One region of the Arthrobacter sp. YAF16 genome, then DNA from elsewhere that is predicted to be linked to it. Evidence: predicted binding sites of a transcription regulator. Region 1 holds the regulator's gene; each other region holds the start of a gene.
What was found. Region 1 encodes LexA, which represses DNA repair genes until DNA is damaged. Its sites were predicted from a motif close to TCGAACANNTGTTCGA; they were not measured.
Positions count from the first base shown of each region.

Region 2: the regulator LexA is predicted to act here: its motif matches at 2,647-2,662, upstream of AB4Y91_RS13115 (LysM peptidoglycan-binding domain-containing protein).
Region 3: the regulator LexA is predicted to act here: its motif matches at 1,469-1,484, upstream of AB4Y91_RS06725 (DUF6504 family protein).

Region 1 is NZ_JBFRDC010000011.1:42,163-47,873, reverse strand. Features, by position in the region: gene AB4Y91_RS16005 (histidinol-phosphate transaminase) at 1-737, opposite strand, end outside; gene AB4Y91_RS16000 (LysM peptidoglycan-binding domain-containing protein) at 839-1,183, opposite strand; gene lexA (transcriptional repressor LexA) at 1,635-2,384, shown strand; gene AB4Y91_RS15990 (ATP-dependent DNA helicase) at 2,641-4,791, opposite strand; gene hflX (GTPase HflX) at 4,784-5,711, opposite strand, start outside.
Region 2 is NZ_JBFRDC010000006.1:183,208-188,918, forward strand. Features, by position in the region: gene dinB (DNA polymerase IV) at 1-308, opposite strand, end outside; gene AB4Y91_RS13100 (hypothetical protein) at 382-915, shown strand; gene AB4Y91_RS13105 (polyprenyl synthetase family protein) at 912-2,006, shown strand; gene AB4Y91_RS13110 (Rv2175c family DNA-binding protein) at 2,120-2,473, opposite strand; gene AB4Y91_RS13115 (LysM peptidoglycan-binding domain-containing protein) at 2,789-4,192, shown strand; gene AB4Y91_RS13120 (protein kinase domain-containing protein) at 4,297-5,711, shown strand, end outside.
Region 3 is NZ_JBFRDC010000001.1:1,431,020-1,436,730, reverse strand. Features, by position in the region: gene AB4Y91_RS06730 (DNA polymerase III subunit alpha) at 1-1,093, opposite strand, end outside; gene AB4Y91_RS06725 (DUF6504 family protein) at 1,090-1,419, opposite strand; gene AB4Y91_RS06720 (hypothetical protein) at 1,565-1,951, shown strand; gene AB4Y91_RS06715 (chorismate mutase) at 1,967-2,293, opposite strand; gene AB4Y91_RS06710 (VOC family protein) at 2,308-2,730, shown strand; gene AB4Y91_RS06705 (hypothetical protein) at 2,727-3,878, opposite strand; gene AB4Y91_RS06700 (SOS response-associated peptidase) at 4,085-4,831, opposite strand; gene AB4Y91_RS06695 (mycoredoxin) at 4,991-5,248, shown strand; gene AB4Y91_RS06690 (S-(hydroxymethyl)mycothiol dehydrogenase) at 5,365-5,711, shown strand, end outside.

The sequences.
Region 1 (5,711 bases):
GGCGCCGCCGCCATGTAGCCGAGCCGGGCGCCGGCCAGGGCGAAGGCCTTGCTCATGGTGCGTGAGACGATCAGCCGCTCCCGGCCGGGCAGCAACGCCAGGGCGCTGGGCGTCCCGTCGTGGGCGAACTCGTGGTAGGCCTCGTCGACGATGACGATGGTCTGGCTTGCTTCTCCGGCCTCGTAGACCGCCTCGACCACGTCAAGCCCCAGGCCTGTGCCGGTGGGGTTGTTCGGCGAACAGAGGAAGACGACATTGGGCTTCAGCTCCCGGACCTGGCGGGCCGCCGAGTCGGCGCTCAGCCCGTAGTCCTCGGCGCGTACACCGACGATGTATTCGGTGTCTGTGCCAGCGGCGAGCAGCGGGTACATCGAGTAAGTGGGAGGGAAGCCGAGCGCGGTGCGTCCCGGGCCACCGAAGGCCTGGAGGATTTGCTGCAGTACTTCGTTCGAGCCATTTGCTGCCCAGATGTTGGTGGCATCCAGTCCGTGGCCGAGATACTCGGCGAGGGCTTCCCGCAGTTCGGTGAACTCGCGGTCCGGGTACCGGTTCAGTCCCGCAGCGGCCTCCGTCACGGCTTCGGCTATGGCGGCGCGGACGTCCGCCGGGACTCCGTGGGTGTTTTCGTTGACGTTCAGCAGGATGGGGACATCCAGTTGGGGCGCACCGTAGGGGCGCAGTCCCCGCAGATTGGTCCGGAGGGGCAGTCGGTTGAGGCGCTCTAGCTGGTCAGTCACTTGCCCAGTTTAAGTGAGACCCGGCCCCGCCCCGAAACTGTGACCGCGAATGGCCGCCCGGCGGCACCGATGGCCCGGCGCGCCACTCGCCCAGGTAGGGCTTACTTGGAGGGTACGTAGAGCTGCTGGCCGGGGAGGACGCGGGCGGCTCCGAGGTTGTTGAGCTGAACGATGTCGGCGACCACGTCACGGGGGTCGCGCTCCGGGGCGACGGCACCGGCGATGGCCCAGAGGGACTCCCCCGGCTGGACCGTGACGGTGACCGTCGGGGTGAGCGAGAGCTCCGCGGCCGAGTCGGCGGCCTTGGCCGGAGCATTCAGGAAGCCGGACAGTGACAGGACGAGGACGGCCAACAGAACCAGCGGCAGCCCGAAGAAGACGAACCGGCCGCGGCGGGTCAGCCGCAGCCGAGCCTGCCGGGCTGGTGCCGCGGGTGCGGCCTCCATGGGGATGGAAACCAGCGAACCGGAAATAGCGCTTACTGCTGACATGAGCTGAGCCCTCCTGGACTTATCTGTGCCACTGGAAATACCTGTGCCGCCCGGCGTACTCCTCGTACCTGCCGCCAACCGGCCTAACCTTCAAACGCAAAACCCTTGAATGCGAACCCTCGAACCCGAAACTTCGAACACAGAACCGAAACCAGTGGACCGGACCAAGGGTGGAGCTTCGAACACATATTCGAACATTGCTATTCCTGTTTTAGCACTTATGAACGAACATTGTCGAGACTCGCTAGAACAAATGTTTGAAAAACCTTGTTGGCTGGCCTACTTTTGAATCACAGGACAACCACTTGTGTTGATGAACATCAGTTGATCAGCGGGGTCTGACATTTTCAGCTCGGCAGGTCCCGGTAGCCACAGCGGCCGGGCGGAATGGAAAGGCATGGCGAACATGGCAGCACAAGCCGCCGGCGGGAGGGCTTCCCAGCGCAGCCCCCAAACCGGCCGGGCGCCGAAAAGCCTGACCGTCCGGCAGAAAAAGATCCTGGAGACCATCCAGCGTTCCGTGACGGACAACGGTTACCCGCCCTCGATGCGCGAGATCGGCGACACGGTAGGGCTCGCCAGCCTCTCCAGCGTCACCCACCAGCTCTCGCAACTGGAAAAGCTCGGCTACCTGCGGCGGGACCCCAAGCGGCCGCGCGCCATGGAAGTCCTCATGCCGCTGACACTGGATGAAGGCACGACCAGGATTTCCGGCGTGGAGAAGTCCAGCGGCCTGCGGGCTGTCGGCGGCCTCGCCGTCTCGGAGCTTGCCAGCGCCACGGACACGGCCATGGTGCCGTTCGTGGGCCGTATCGCCGCCGGCGGGCCGATCCTGGCCGATCAGGTGGTGGAGGACGTGATGCCCCTGCCGCGCCAACTGGTGGGCCACGGCGAACTGTTTATGCTCCGGGTGGCAGGCGATTCGATGATCGACGCCGCCATCTGCGACGGCGACTGGGTCGTCGTCCGGCGTCAGAACGATGCCGTCAACGGGGACATCGTGGCCGCCCTGCTCGATGACGAGGCAACGGTCAAGACGTTCCGCCAGCGGGACGGCCACACCTGGCTGCTCCCGCAGAACACCCAGTACGAGCCGATCCTCGGCGACCATGCCGTCATTATGGGCAAGGTCGTCTCGGTGCTGCGCTCCCTGTAGCGCCCCTGCCACACCACTCTCCGGCCGGCCCATCTCCCGGCAGCTCGAAGGCCCCGTCCGCAGTTCCGGACGGGGCCTTCTGCGCTCCCGCCCGGTTCTTGGCACACTGACGGCGCGCCCGCCCGCGCGGTGCCGCGGTGACCCGGCAGTGCCGGTCCCGGGCGCGGAAAAAGCGGGCGGGAACGCAAGCGCCGGCCCACATACCCCCGGCCCGGCCCCGGCCGGCGGCAGCCTGCTTGGCGGGCCGCTTCACCGGTTACGTGGCGGGCTGCTTGGCGGGGCTCTCCTTGGCGAGGCGTTCCAGGGCGGCCAAGGCCACCGAGGTGTCGGTAGTGGGCCAGAAGGGGGGCAGGGCGGCCCGGAGGAACGCTCCGTACCGTTCGGTGGACAGCCTGGAATCGAGGACCGCCACCACGCCCTTGTCCGACGTCGAACGGATCAGCCGGCCGGCGCCCTGGGCGAGGCGGATGGCCGCGTGGGTCGCCGAGACGCTCATGAAGCCGTTGCCGCCGGACTGGGCCACAGCCCGGGAGCGGGCGGTCATCAATGGATCGTCCGGCCGCGGGAACGGGATCCTGTCGATCACTACCAGGCGGCAGGAGTTCCCGGGCACGTCGACACCCTGCCAGAGCGACATGGTGCCAAAGAGACAGGTGTCCGGCTCATCGGCGAACTGCTTCACGAGCGCGGTCATGGTCGACTCGCCTTGGCAGAGAATGCTCAGGCCCAGCCGGGGACGCATCGCCTCGGCCGCCTCCTCGGCGGCGCGCCGGGAAGAGAAGAGACACAGGGCGCCGCCGCCGGAGGCACGGATCAGCTTCTCGAGCTCATCGAGGGCTTCCGGGGATGTTCCCCGGCCCGGCTTGGGCAGGTGCTTGGCAACGTAGAGGATGCCTTGCTTCGGATATTCGAAGGGCGAACCGACGTCGACGCCCGTCCAGCTGGGTGCGCCCGGGCCCACCAGGCCGAGCCCTCCGGCCGCCGGCTCGAAAGCCGAACCGATCGCCAGGGTTGCCGATGTCAGGACGACTGTATGGTCGGCGAACAGTCCCTCGCGGAGCCGACCGGCGACGCTGAGCGGGGCGATGTTGATCAGGGCCGGCGCGGAGTCATCGGGCTGCGAGTAGCCCTGTTGCGGGTCGAAGCTGCTGTTGCGGGAGAACCAGACCACCTCGCGGTTCTCCTTGGCGGCCAGGAGCCGTTCGCACAGTTCCAGGATCACCATCAGCCGGGACCGCGCAAGCTGCCGGCCGCCGTCGGCCGTGTTGGCGCTGTCCCCCTTTGAATCGGAGAGCGCGGCGCGGCAGGCGTCGCGCAGCTGGTCCACGCAGTCGAGCTGTTCGCTGTTCAGTCCGTTCGGCATCAGCCCGCTGGGAACGCCCTCGATGGCGAGCTCAAGGTTGGACGCGGCGTTATTGAGCGCATCTACCGTGATCCCGGTGTGCTTGCGGGCGCCGGAGGCGGCGGCGTGGACCATGGCCACGGACAGCTGGCCGGACACGGCGCCCGTGACCCGGTCCTGCAGTTCGTGCGCCTCGTCCACCACCACGACGTCGTATTCGGGCAGCACGGCCAGGCCCTCGAAGGCGCTGACGGCCAGCATGGCGTGGTTGGTAACCACCACATCGGCATCGGCGGCGTTCTGGCGGGCGAGTTCGCTGAAGCATTCGGCGGCGAGCGGGCACTTCTGCGCGCCCAGGCACTCCATGGACGTAACGGAGACCTGCCGCCAGGCACGGTCGGTCACGCCCGGCATGAGCTCGTCGCGGTCCCCGGTGTGGGTGTCCTCGGCCCATTCGCGGAGCCGGACCACTTCCTTGCCGAGTTGCGAGGACGGGCCGCCCATCGCGGCGGCGAAGTGCGGCACCGAGGTGTCCTCGCCGAGGGAGAACAGTTGGCCCTCGGACGGTTCCTCGGAGGGGAAGCCGCCTTCGAGCTTATGGCGGCAGACATAGTTGGACCGGCCCTTGACCAGTGCGACCTTCACCGGCCGCTCCAGGGCCGGGGTGATGGTCTTGAGCAGCCGGGGCAGGTCCCTGCCGACAATCTGGGTCTGAAGTGCCAGGGTGGCGGTGGAGACAAGGGTGGGCTTGTCGCTGACCAGCGAGTGGGCGATCAGCGGAATCAGGTAGGCCAGGGATTTGCCGGTGCCGGTGCCGGCCTGGACCAGCAGGTGGTCGCCGGTCTCGATCGCTCGCGCCACCTGCCGTGCCATTTCGTGCTGGCCGTCGCGGCTCTGGCCGCCCATGCCGGCGACCGCCCGGTCGAGCAGTTCAACCACGAACTGCTCGCCGGACGGGCCGCTTTTAACCTTGTCTTTAGCCGGGCCGCTTTCGGACGGGCTGCTGCCGGACGGGCCGCTTTGGGACGGCGCGGCCGCCCCTTCAGCCTCCGCTGGTTCAGTCATTGCTGACGAAGGAATCCAGTTCGGCCGCGAGCCCCTCGCGCACCATCACCACGGCTCGGGTGCCGGTCTCCTCGTGGTCGAGGCTGATGATCTCGGCGTCGGTCTCGTGCAGCTTGCTGAGCAGGTCCCCGCGGTTGTACGGGATCATCAGTTCCATCTTGACGCTGGGCCGCGGAATGCCCTCGCTGATGGCCTTGAGCAGCTCCGAGATGCCTTCCCCGGTGCGGGCCGAGACCACAACGTGGCGCGGCTCGCGCTGCTTGAGCCGTTCGATCACGAACGGGTCGGCGGCGTCGGCCTTGTTCAGGACGATGATTTCCGGCACCTTGCGGGCGTCGACTTCGCTGAACACCTTGCGGACGGCCGCAATCTGGCCCTCCGGATCTGGGTGGGAGACGTCGACGACGTGCAGGATCAGGTCCGAGTCGGCGACCTCCTCCAGGGTGGAGCGGAAGGCCTCCACCAGCTGGGTCGGCAGCGAGCGGACAAAGCCCACGGTGTCGGCGAGGGTGTACCCCAGGCCGTCCGAGGTTTCGGCCTTGCGGACCGTCGGGTCCAGGGTGGCGAACAGGGCGTTCTCCACCAGGACGCCGGCGTCGGTCAGGCGGTTCAGCAGCGAGGACTTACCGGCGTTGGTGTAGCCGGCGATCGCCACCGACGGCACGGCATTACGACGCCGGTTGGCCCGCTTCGTTTCCCGGGCCGGCTTCATCGCGGCGATTTCGCGCCGCAGCTTGGCCATCCGGGTGCGGATCCGGCGGCGGTCCAGCTCGATCTTGGTTTCACCGGGGCCGCGCGAACCCATGCCGGCTCCGGCGCCGCCCACCTGGCCCCCGGCCTGGCGGGACATCGACTCACCCCAGCCGCGCAGGCGCGGGAGCAGGTATTCGAGCTGCGCCAGTTCCACCTGGGCCTTGCCC
Region 2 (5,711 bases), on a different contig from region 1:
AGCTTGTGCCGCGGTTCGATGATGACGGCGGAAGGGCACATCCGCGCCGCCACCGCCATGGGCATCGCTGACTTGACCCCGAACTTGCGGGCCTCATAGGAAGCCGAGAGGACCACCGAGCGGTCCGCCGGATAGCCCACGATCACCGGGCGTCCCTTGAGCTCCGGACGGGTGCGCAGTTCCACCGAGACGAAGAAGGCGTCCATGTCCACGTGCAGGATGCTGCTGCGCCGGAGTTCGCGAAGGCCCGCCTCGCTGGATTGTGTCCCGCTGTGTTTATCGATGTGATTTTCCCTGTCCGGCCCCACGCATCAATCCTATGCGCAGGTACTGACTAAACTGGAGGCTGGATCCGGCGTCAACACCAGGAGGAATGTCCCCGTGAAGGTTATTGGAGAGCGCAAACGCGCCGTGACGGCCGTTGCCGCCGCCGGCGCCTTGCTGGCCCTGGCCGCGTGCACCCCGGGCCCGGGAGCCCCGTCGCCTTCGGCGTCTGCGTCTGCGCCGGCGGCGCAGTCCACCGCCCAGCCCTCCACCACGGCCCCTCCCAGCCCGTCCGCCGAGCCCGGCACCTCCGCCACTGTGGGTGCCCTGGTTGCGGGCTTCCCGAAGAAGCTGCTGCCGGTCATGCCTGGCGCACAGGTGGAATCCAGCAGTTTCGACAAGAACGGTGCTCCCGCGACCGTCGCCCTGGTGGCGAAAATCACCTCGCCGGCGGCCGGAGTGGTCGCGTACTACAGCAAGAAACTGGAAAGCCAGGGCTTCAAGGCAGTCCCCGGCGGCACCGTCGGTTCGGTGGCGTCCAAGGACTTCCTGCGCGGGGACAATGAAACCGTGAATCTCGCCGTCGTCGAGGCCGCCGGGGTCTCCACCTTCACGATCGGCGCCAACGTCGCCGCCGAGTCCGTCAAGTGAGCCTGGCCGAACAACTGCGGGTTGAGCAGACGGACTTCGTGGCCGCCGTCGCCGGCAAGCTGACCGACTTCCTCACCGCCCGCACCACGGTGATGTCCGCCATTTCCCCCGACATCGACCCGCTGATGGGGTCCATCTCCAACCTGGTCACCGGCGGCAAGCGCCTCCGGGCCCTGATGTGCTACTGGGGCTGGCGCGGGGCCGGGGGCGGCGCCGGAGCCCGCGAAGTGGTCACGGCCGGCTCGGCGCTGGAGCTGTTCCAGGCCGCGGCACTGATCCACGACGACATCATTGACCGCTCGGACACCCGCCGCGGCGGCCCCAGCGTGCACCGCCGCTTCAGTGAACTGCACGCGAGCCAGGGCTGGGCCCTGGATCCCGAGCGCTTCGGCCACGCGGCGGCGATCCTGACCGGCGACCTGTGCCTGTCCTTCAGCGAGGAATCGTTCACCGAAATCGGCGACCGGGCCGCCTCGGGCAGCCAGGCCCGGCTCATCTTCAACCTGATGCGCGCCGAAGTTATGGCCGGCCAGTACCTGGACATCCTGGAAGAGGTGGCCGGGCCGCACCGCGACCGTGCCGGCGCCGTCAGCCGCGCCCAGTCGATCATCCGCTTCAAGTCGGCTAAGTACTCCACCGAGCATCCGCTCGCGCTGGGCGGCGCCCTGGCCGGCGCCTCCGACGAGTTGCTGCGCGGCTACTCCGCGTTCGCCCTCCCCCTGGGCGAGGCTTTCCAGCTCCGCGACGATGTCCTGGGCGTCTTCGGCGACCCGGTCACCACCGGCAAACCGGCCGGTGATGATCTCCGCGAGGGCAAGCGTACGGTGCTGGTGGCCTTAGCCCTCGACCAGGCCGCGCCGGCGGAATCGAGCTTTCTCGACGCGAAGCTGGGCAGCCCGGACCTGAGCACCGCCGACGTCGAGGAGATCCGCCGCATCATTGTCGACTGCGGGGCACTGCAGGCCACGGAGGTCCTGATCGAGGAATTCGGCCGGGCCGCCTTCGACGCCTTGGACCTGCTGCCGCTGGAGGAGCTGCCCAAGACCGCGCTCCGGAAACTGGCTGAGGCCGCCGTCAGCCGCACCGCCTAAACGCAAGGCCAAAACACGCAGGCAGACGAAAACGGAGACGAAAAAGGCCGTGGACAGCGGGATCCGTCGTCCACGGCCTTTGCCGTATTACCAGGGCTTACTTTTGGGCCGTACTACCAGGCCATGGTCTGTGCCCGGCGGCGGATTTCGGTTTTGCGCCCTTCGCGGAGGGCATCGATCGGACGGCCGCGCAGGGACTCGTCCGGCGTGAACAGCCAGGTGATGAGTTCTTCGTCCGAATAGCCGGCGTCGGCGAGGACAACAATTGTGCCCTTCAAGCTCTCCACCGGGTGGCCGTCCTGGATGAACGCCGCGGGCACGGAACGGATCCGCCGGTCGCCGATCCGCACTGCCGCCAGCGCGCGCTCGTCCAGCAGCGCATGAACCTTAGTGATGGAAACGTTCAGCAGCTGGGCTACATCGGGCAGGGGCAGCCATTCGCCTACAAGGCTTTCTACAGTACTCACGGATCAAGATTGCCATGCCGGGGCGGAATGCGCCTAGTCAGCCACGACCCAATAATGCGACCGCTTAACCCGGCGTATAAAAGGGACTGCGAAATGGCCGCCGGCGCGGACGCCTTCGCGGGCCCCGGCCGGGGCCCCTGGGCCGACACTCCCAATAGCCGCGTTGCAGAATGTCAAACAGTTCTTGTGCTAATTCGCAATTCATGAGAGATTCGCATAGATCACATTTGTAACTGCAGTATCTTCAGTCACACTGGTAACACCAGTAACACTGTCCGTGCTGCAGGGTTCGCCGCTGAGAAGAGGATCTTTCCCATGACGACGTCACGTTCGCCAAAGCCCAACCCGAGGCCCGGCCTCCCGCTGATTGCGGCGACGACGGCGGCTCTCCCCGCCGTCATGCTCTCCTCCTTGGCGATCGCACAGCCCGCTGCTGCCGAATCCCGCCCCCGGGCGATCCCGGCGACGCTGGCGGCGGCCATGAAGGCGCAGGGTCAGGCCGCCGCGGCACTGCCCTCGGCTCGGATTCCGGCAACCGAGGTTGCGGTAGCGCTGCCGACCGCGTTCCGCCCCGCCAAGGTCGCCGCACCGGCCCAGTACACGATCGTCCGCGGCGATACGATCAGCGCGATCGCCCGCAAGTTTGGACTGAGCACCCAGTCCGTCCTTACGCTGAACAAGCTCCGCGCCAACTCCGTGATTTACCCTGGCCAGAAAATCAAGCTCACCGGCGGCCCCGCCGCGAAGGCAGCTCCGGCCAAGGCAGTCCCGGCGAAGGCTGCTCCGGCGAAGGCTGCTCCGGTCCGGTCCGCCGGCAGCGTTTACACGGTCAAGTCCGGCGACACCCTGAGCGGCATTGCCGCCCGCCACGGGGTCAAGCTGTCGGACGTGTTCAGCCGGAACGGGCTCAACATGCGCTCGGTAATCCACCCTGGCCAGCGGATCAACATCGGCGCCGCCGCGGCAGCACCCGCGCCGGTCCGGACCGCGGCGCCGAAGCCCGCCCCCAAGCCCGCCCCGGCCCCAGTCAGCTCGGGGTCCTACACGATCAAATCCGGTGACACGCTCTCCGGCATTGCCGCCCGGCACGGCGTAAAGCTCTCCGCCGTCCTGTCGGCGAACCGGCTGACCATGAGCAGCATCATCTACCCCGGCCACAAGCTCGTCATTCCCGGTGCCGGCACCGGGACCTTGAAGCCCGCCTCAAGCCAGCCCGCGGCGACCGTGACCCCGCTCGTGCCCAGCACGTTCCTGGGGTTCAGCTACCCGAAGGCTGTCGTCAGCTCCGCCAACCAGAACAAGGCGCTGCTGAATGCCTCGCCGGTTCCCACCCGCGAGCAGATGAAGCAGATCGTGGCGGACACCGCGCGCCGGATGGGTGTGGCGCCGTCGCTGGCCATGGCGTTCGCCTACCAGGAGTCCGGCTTCAACCACCGCTCGGTGTCCCCCGCGAACGCGATCGGCACCATGCAGGTCATTCCGTCCTCCGGAGGGTGGGCCTCGGAACTCGTGGGCCGCAAGCTGAACCTGCTGGATCCGTACGACAACGCCACGGCCGGCATCGCCATCATCCGCCAACTGGTCGCGACCAGCAAGAACCTGGACTACGCCATCGCGGGGTATTACCAGGGCCAGTACTCGGTGAGCACGAAGGGCATGTACGAGGATACGAAGGCCTATGTGGCGTCGATCAAGGCGCTGCAGAAGACCTTCAGCTAGAACCGCCAGCATCGCACGGGGCTGAGACCTCCGTCGCGTAACGATACGGGTCCGGGTTGCATGTCAATCCGGGCCCGTTTCCGTGCAGAGCTTAGGATCAAAGGGTGCAGGAATACACATCGGACGCTCTCGTCGGGACCCTGGTGGACAACCGGTACCTGATTCGATCCAAGCTGGCCCGGGGCGGGATGTCCACGGTTTACCTCGCCACCGACCGGCGGCTCGAGCGGGACGTGGCGCTCAAGGTCCTGCATCCGCACATGGCCGGAGACCCGCAGTTCCTGGACCGGCTGGGCCGCGAAGCCAAGGCCGCCGCCCGGCTGTCGCACCCGCACGTGGTGGGCGTCCTGGACCAGGGCGACGACGGCCCGCTGGCCTACCTGGTGATGGAATACATCAAGGGGCACACGCTGCGGGACGTGATCAAGGAAAAGGGAGCCCTCACGCCGAGGCTTGCCCTGGCGCTGATCGACCCGGTCGTGGAAGGACTCGGAGCCGCCCACGCGGCCGGCCTCATCCACCGCGACGTCAAGCCCGAGAACGTGCTCATCGCCGACGACGGCCGGATCAAGATCGGCGACTTCGGGCTGGCGCGGGCGATCACGACGACGACCAGCACCGGCGCCCTGATCGGGACCGTCGCCTACCTCTCCCCCGAGCTCGTGCTGGGCCAGCAGGCCGACGCCCGCAGCGACATCTATTCACTCGGGATCATGCTCTACGAGATGATCACCGGTCGGCAGCCGTTCGACGGCGAGGTTCCCATCCAGGTCGCCTACCAGCACGTGAACTCGACCGTCGGGCCGCCGTCGGCCCTGGTCCCGGGGCTGGCCGAAGAACTCGACGAGCTCGTGCAGTGGTGCACGGCGAACGACCCGGACAAGCGCCCCGTCGACGGCAATGCATTGCTCTTCGAACTTCGACATATCCGCACCAACCTCAGCGACGCCGACTTGGACCTGCGGCCCCCGGCCGCCCTTGCGGCGCCCGTTGCCGGCGCCGCGGCGGCAGGCCCCGGCGGTTCCACGCCCGGGCGGCCCGCGACGGAACCCCGCCCGGCCGCCGCCAAGGCACACACGGAATTCCTCGGTGGCCTCCAGCAGCCCACGGAAGTCATCAACCGCGGCAGCAACCCCACCACCGTCCTCGCCGGCAGGTCACGGCCCGGCGCTTACGGTCCGCTAGCCGCGCCGGAGGAACGAGAGTTTGGCGCCTATCCTGAGGATGCTCCGGACGGCCGTCCGGAGCCGGCAAGCAAGCGTGCACAACGCAAGCAGGACCGCGAGGAGGAAAAGGCGCGGCAGCGTGCTGCCGCGACCCCCAGCCGAAGCCTCCGGGCGGGCAGCCCGCGGCGCCGGGGCCTGGCCTGGATCCTGGTGCTGGTCCTGGTGGCGCTGCTCGCGGCCGGCGCCGGTTGGTTCTTCGGCATGGGCCCGGGGTCTCCGGGGACCATTCCGCAGTTGGCCAACAAGACCGTGGCCGAAGCACAGCAGCTGCTCCGCACTGCCGGTTTCGAGTC
Region 3 (5,711 bases), on a different contig from region 1:
TGTCGATGATCCGCAGTTCGTGCTCCAGCCGGGCGCGCATTTCTTCGGCTGGCTTGCCGGCGATCCCGGGGAAGCGCCGGCTGATGCCGGCCTCGCAGCGCTGCGTGAGTTCCACGAGCGGGTCCCCCGCAATTCCGATCACCGAGGCCTCCGGGACCACGGGCTGCTTCCATCCCATGTCCGTGACCGGATCCATCCGGCAGCGGTCCGCGAGCGCCTCGGTGTGTGCCAGCAGGCTCTTGAGGTCCGCGGCGCCGTAGCCGGCGGCGTGCATGATTTCCTGGCCCAACCGCAGCATCTGCGCGGAGGATTTCAGCCAGGCCTGCCCGTTGGGTTGCAGCTGCGGCGCGGCGGAGAGCTCGGGCAGGGATTTCAGTGTCCGGGCGGAGTCCAGCACGTCCGCCGTCGCGGCACCGTCCTCGGCACAGTAGCGCACGGCGTTGCTCAGCACCGCGGGGACTGCGTGTTCCGCGGCGAGCTTGAGCATTCGCACCGCGTGGGCCGTGCTCAGCGGCTCGCCGGGCGGGCTGAGCTGCGAGACGACCTCAGCGGCGAGAGTTCCCGCCGGCATGGCGTCCAGCCAGCGCTTGAAGAGCGTGCGGGGCCGGAGGTAGCGCCGGCCGCCCATCGCGCGGCCGACGTCGGAGTCCGGGCCGATCAGCACGGTGAGCACCGGTTCGAGGGTCTGCGGGTCGAGGGCGCGGGAGGCCAGTTCCGCCCTGGTCACCGCGACGGGCACCGTTCCTCCGGCCCTGCCCGTGGTGCGGGCGTGGGCGTCGGAGACCAGCCGGCACAGCGCCCGGTAGCCGGCGCCGCGGTTGTGCCCGTGCGCCAGTACGACGACGCGGCCGCCGAGCTGGGTTCGGAGGTCGCCGTCGTCGTCGAAGACTGCCAGGTCCACCCCCACGACTGGGTCAAGCCCTGCCGCCATGCAGGCTTTCAGGTGCTTGACCGTGCCGTAAAGCCCGTCACGGTCCGTGCAGGCGAGCGCCGTGGCCCCGTCCGCGGCGGCGGCAGCAGCCAGTTCCTCCGGCCAGGACACCCCGTAATGGGCGCTGAAGGCGGTGGCAACGTGCAGGTGGGTGAAGCTCATGCCGACTCGGGCTTCCTGATAGTGCGCAGGGCATCGTGGATCCGCAGCAGCCGCCAGCGACCGCTGCCCAGATGACGGCTCAGGTCCAGGGTGAGGGTGTCCTCCGTGTTACCGGCGTCCCGGACCTGGATCCGCCAGATCTCGTGGTCCACCAGTCCCGGGCCGCTGCCCAGCGGAGCCCGCTGCTCCTCGGCCCACCACTGCCGCCGCTCAAACCAGCGGACCGGTTCGGCGCAGACGTCGTAGTGCCGGCCGCCCCAGTCAAGGGACAGCGGCTGGCCGGACGGGGTGCACGCGACGTCCACCGACTCGCTGAACATCCCCATGGTGCCTCCCGGAATACGCTGACCTCTGGCAAGAATCTTGAGAGGGTATTCGAATATATCTTCGAACAATTCAAGTCTACGCCGGGCCCGGGACAAAACCTAGATGGGGGTGGACGGACGCAAGCGCAGGTAGCAGGATTGAGCTATGAGCTCCCATAGCGCACTCCTGAAGCACGTAAGCATCGCCGCCAAGGATTCAACCTTGGTGGCGAAGTTCGATATAGACGGGAATATCCCGAGTTCCGGGGCCTATGTGGTGGGGCTCGTGGCGGCCACCCCGGACCATTCGCACCAGCGCCGGATGGAAATCGAGTTCATGAACGGCGAGGCAGTTTCTTTCTTCTGTTTCAGCCATGACGGCACGGAAGAGAACTTCGACCTCAAGGGTGTGGAGCACTCCGGCAACACCATCACCGGCAACTTTCCGCTGAGCACGGTGATGGGGCTGGCCAAGGGCCATCTGATGACGGCCTACAGCGATTGTGAGGGCCGGGAGTACCAGGCCAACGTGCCCGTCGAAGAGTCGCTCTAGCTGAGTCGACCAGCCCTAGCTGGAGGCTTTGTAGACGTCCAGCTCAAGCCGGATAAAGGCATCGATCATGGCCCGGTAGGTCTGTTCGACGATCTCGGTGTCGATGTCCTTCTGCTCAGCCGTCGCCTTGACATGTTCTAGGACCCGCTCCACGCGGCCGGGCGCCCGCACCTCGGCACTGTCCGCCTTCAGGGTGCCGGCAATCCGGATGAGCCGTTCGCGCCGGCCGATCAGCGCGACGATTTGCTCGTCCACCTCGTCGACCGCCACCCGCACGGCGGCGAGTTGTTCCTTATCGGCCTGGGCGTCTTTGGCGTCACGGTGATGTGTGGACATGTGCATGACAGTATCGAACGATGCAACCACGAGTCGACTTCATCTCATTGGGTGTCCGCAGCGTTGACGCCTCGCGCCGCTTCTACGTGGAGGGCCTCGGGTGGCCGGTCCACCGGGAGGTTTCCGGCGAGGTGCTCTTCCTGCAGGTCAACCACGGGCTTATCCTTTCGCTCTGGGACGCCGGGCAGATGCAGGCCGAGGCCGCCACCGATCCCCCGGCCGGCATCCCCTGCATCACCCTGAGCCACAACGTGGGCAGCGCTGACGAGGTGGACCAGGCGATGCGCCAGGCGGAGGCCGCCGGCGCCGTCGTCGTGGCCGCGCCGAAGACCCAGCCTTGGGGCGGCTATACGGGCTACTTCGCGGACCCGGACGGTTTCCGCTGGGAGGTCGCCTTCAACCCCACTTGGACGGTCGACGCCGGCGGCAAGGTCACGGTCTAGTCGCCGCCGATGACCTGGCTCGAAAACACTTCTGCAGACGTGCCGCCCGCTGCGACGAATTCTTTCAAAAGGGAAAGCCCCACTGAAAGCGGCAGGGAGAGCCTTCCCCGGTACTGGAGCTCGAGCATTGTTTCCGGCGACGATCCCCATTCGCTCGGTTCACCCACAAGCCTGGTGAATGTCCGTCCGCGAACGAACGGTCTCTCGAGTTTCCCCGTCATCCGCTGTTCAAGAACGTGCGAGTCCACGGAGAGCAAACTCAATGTCATGAGTTCGGGACGCGCCGCCTTTTCAAGCCAGCGTCCGAAGCCTAGGAAGTAGCTCTCTTGGATCTCACTGGCCAGAACTCCAGCTTCTTCCTGCAACTCACGGTTGGCCCCGTTGGCCGCCAGTTCCGCCAAGGGAAGCGAAGCGCGGCCCTGAAAATCCTTGGGCTCCAGCGCACCCGAGCCACTCGGAGCCAACTGACCGCCGCTGTTTAGGTTATGAATTCCTTGATCCACTATGAGCAGCTTGCCATCGCTCGTGAATGCCATGACTGAGGTCCCAACCACGTTTACAAGCCATGAGTCGTGGAAGTCCCTGAGCGCCCCGCGTCGGGTAATGAAAAGCCTTCGTCCGTGGTCTTCGGTGAAACGACCGGCCTGGCTTACGTCGTGGAGCGCAAGCTGGTCCGTTGCGATGTGCTGAAAGTAGGTTGCGGGCTGAAAATCTATCCAGCGAGGCAGCTCAGACGCAGCCGGCCCTACCCCAACGTTCGAGTTCCAACCAAGGATAGGCCCGTCAAAGACATGCCTAACCTTGATCTTTTCGTCGAGAAAGCGTTGGCCGAGGGCGCTCAGGGACGGGGGCATCGTGAACGGTTTGGGTTCCAGTCGCGCCTCCAGTCCGTCCTGTATGGCCGAGCTCACCAGGTTGTCCGAGAGGAAGGATCCGTGCGGGAACTTGCGATAGGTGAACCGACCGTGGCTGCTAGTCGTCGGCACGAAACTTTCGAAGGAATCGCTAATGCGCGGTTCAAACACCGTCGAGGCAACGGAGCGACGGTGGGCGCGCACCTCCATGTACAACAAGGCAAATGAGATTGCCGCCAGGAGCACGTTGATCCATTCCGGGATGGTAATCCATACGCCGAGAAGGCCCATCACAGCGAGTACGGTGCTTAGGATGATCCACCGCAGCCCACTCGCTTTTCGCCTTATTCGAAAGACCGCGGTAGCCGACTCACGACCCAAAATTGTCACCATTGCCCCCCATGGCAGAACCAGATTCTAATCGAGTCAAATGTACCTTTGTCTCGGCCCTGCAGAGCCAAAAATGGCCGGGAACGGAGCCAAGCCTGCCGGCCCGTCCGCTAAAACAGGCTGCCGACCGGCTCGATCAGCTCCGGGGAGTCATTCTTGACGTTCCCGACGGCGGTGCCGACGGCGTCGATCCTCCAGCCCTCGGCGACGTCGTGCGCGCCGGCGCGGACCAGCCCGACCAGCGCGGCGGCGTCTTCCGCCTGCGGATCCAGCCAGGTCTCCATGGTCCTGCGGTCCATCGGCAGCGGGACGCGGTCGTGCAGGGCCGTCAGTTCCGCCAGCATGCCGTCCGCGTAGCCCTCCGGCGGAGAATCGGTGGTGAGGATCGACGTCGAGAGCAGCCAGCGCCCCGGGTCCCCCTCGGTCTTTGACGGGTCCTTCCACCATTCATAGAGGCCTGCGAAGACCACCGGGCTGCCGTCCTTTGGGTGCACGTAGTACGGCTGCTTGCCGCGGCCCTCGCCCTTCCACTCGTAATAGCCGTCGGCCGGAACGGCGCAGCGGCGGGTGCGGGTGGCCTTGCGGAAGGCCGGCTTCTCCAGCACGCTCTCGCTGCGGGCGTTGATCATCTTCGAGCCGATGCCGGGGTCCTTGGCCCAGGACGGCACCAGTCCCCAGCGGGCAATGTGGAGCTGCCGCACGGGTTCACCGTCCACCAGCCGCTCAAGCAGGATTGGCACGTCCGCGGTCGGCGCGACGTTCCAGGACGGCGGAATCACCACCTCTTCCTCGAGTTCGGCGTCGAATTCTGCCAGCAGGTCCCCGACGGCCCGGGCCATCACGTAGCGTCCACACATGGCACCAGCATGCCACCGCGGGCCGCCCAGCGGGAATAGAGCAGGGAATAGCGGGCCCCGGGTTACCGTTATTGGGAGTGACATACGACTTTTGTCGGCAACGGCGATGCCACTCATCATCGCCAACCAGTGCCGTCAACCTGCCTTGAGGAGAACTTCGTGGACTTCACCCCCGATTCCGGCACCATCACCATGTTTTCGACCACCTGGTGCGGCTACTGCAACCGGCTGAAGAAGCAGCTGGACGCGCAGGGCATCGGATACACCGAGATCAACATCGAGGAAGTCGAAGGCACCGCCGAACTCGTGGAGCAGCTCAACGGAGGCAACCGCACGGTCCCCACCGTGCTCTTCCCGGACGGCACCGCCGCCACCAACCCCTCCGCGGCCGAGGTCAAGAGCCGCCTCGCGGCCTAACGCCACCTTTTCAGGACACCCCCCAAACCACTTACGGCGCGGACTCCCGGCTCACCCCAGGGGCCCGCGCCGTGCCGCTTCCCGCCACGGAAGCGGTGATGAAAGGAGCCAACCCCATGGTCCACGAAGTCAAAGGCGCAGTAGTCCGTTCTAAGAACGCACCCGTCACCCTGGAGACCATCCTGGTCCCTGACCCCGGACCCGGCGAGGCCCTGGTGGACATCCTCACCTGCGGCGTCTGCCACACCGACCTGCACTACAAGCAGGGCGCCATTAACGACGACTTCCCGTTCCTGCTCGGCCATGAGGCCACCGGCGTGGTTAGCGCCGTCGGCCCCGACGTCACCGAGGTGGCCCCCGGCGACCGGGTGGTGCTGAACTGGCGAGCCGTCTGCGGCGAGTGCCGGGCGTGCCGCCGCGGCGAGCCGCAGTACTGCTTCAACACGCACAACGCGACGCAGAA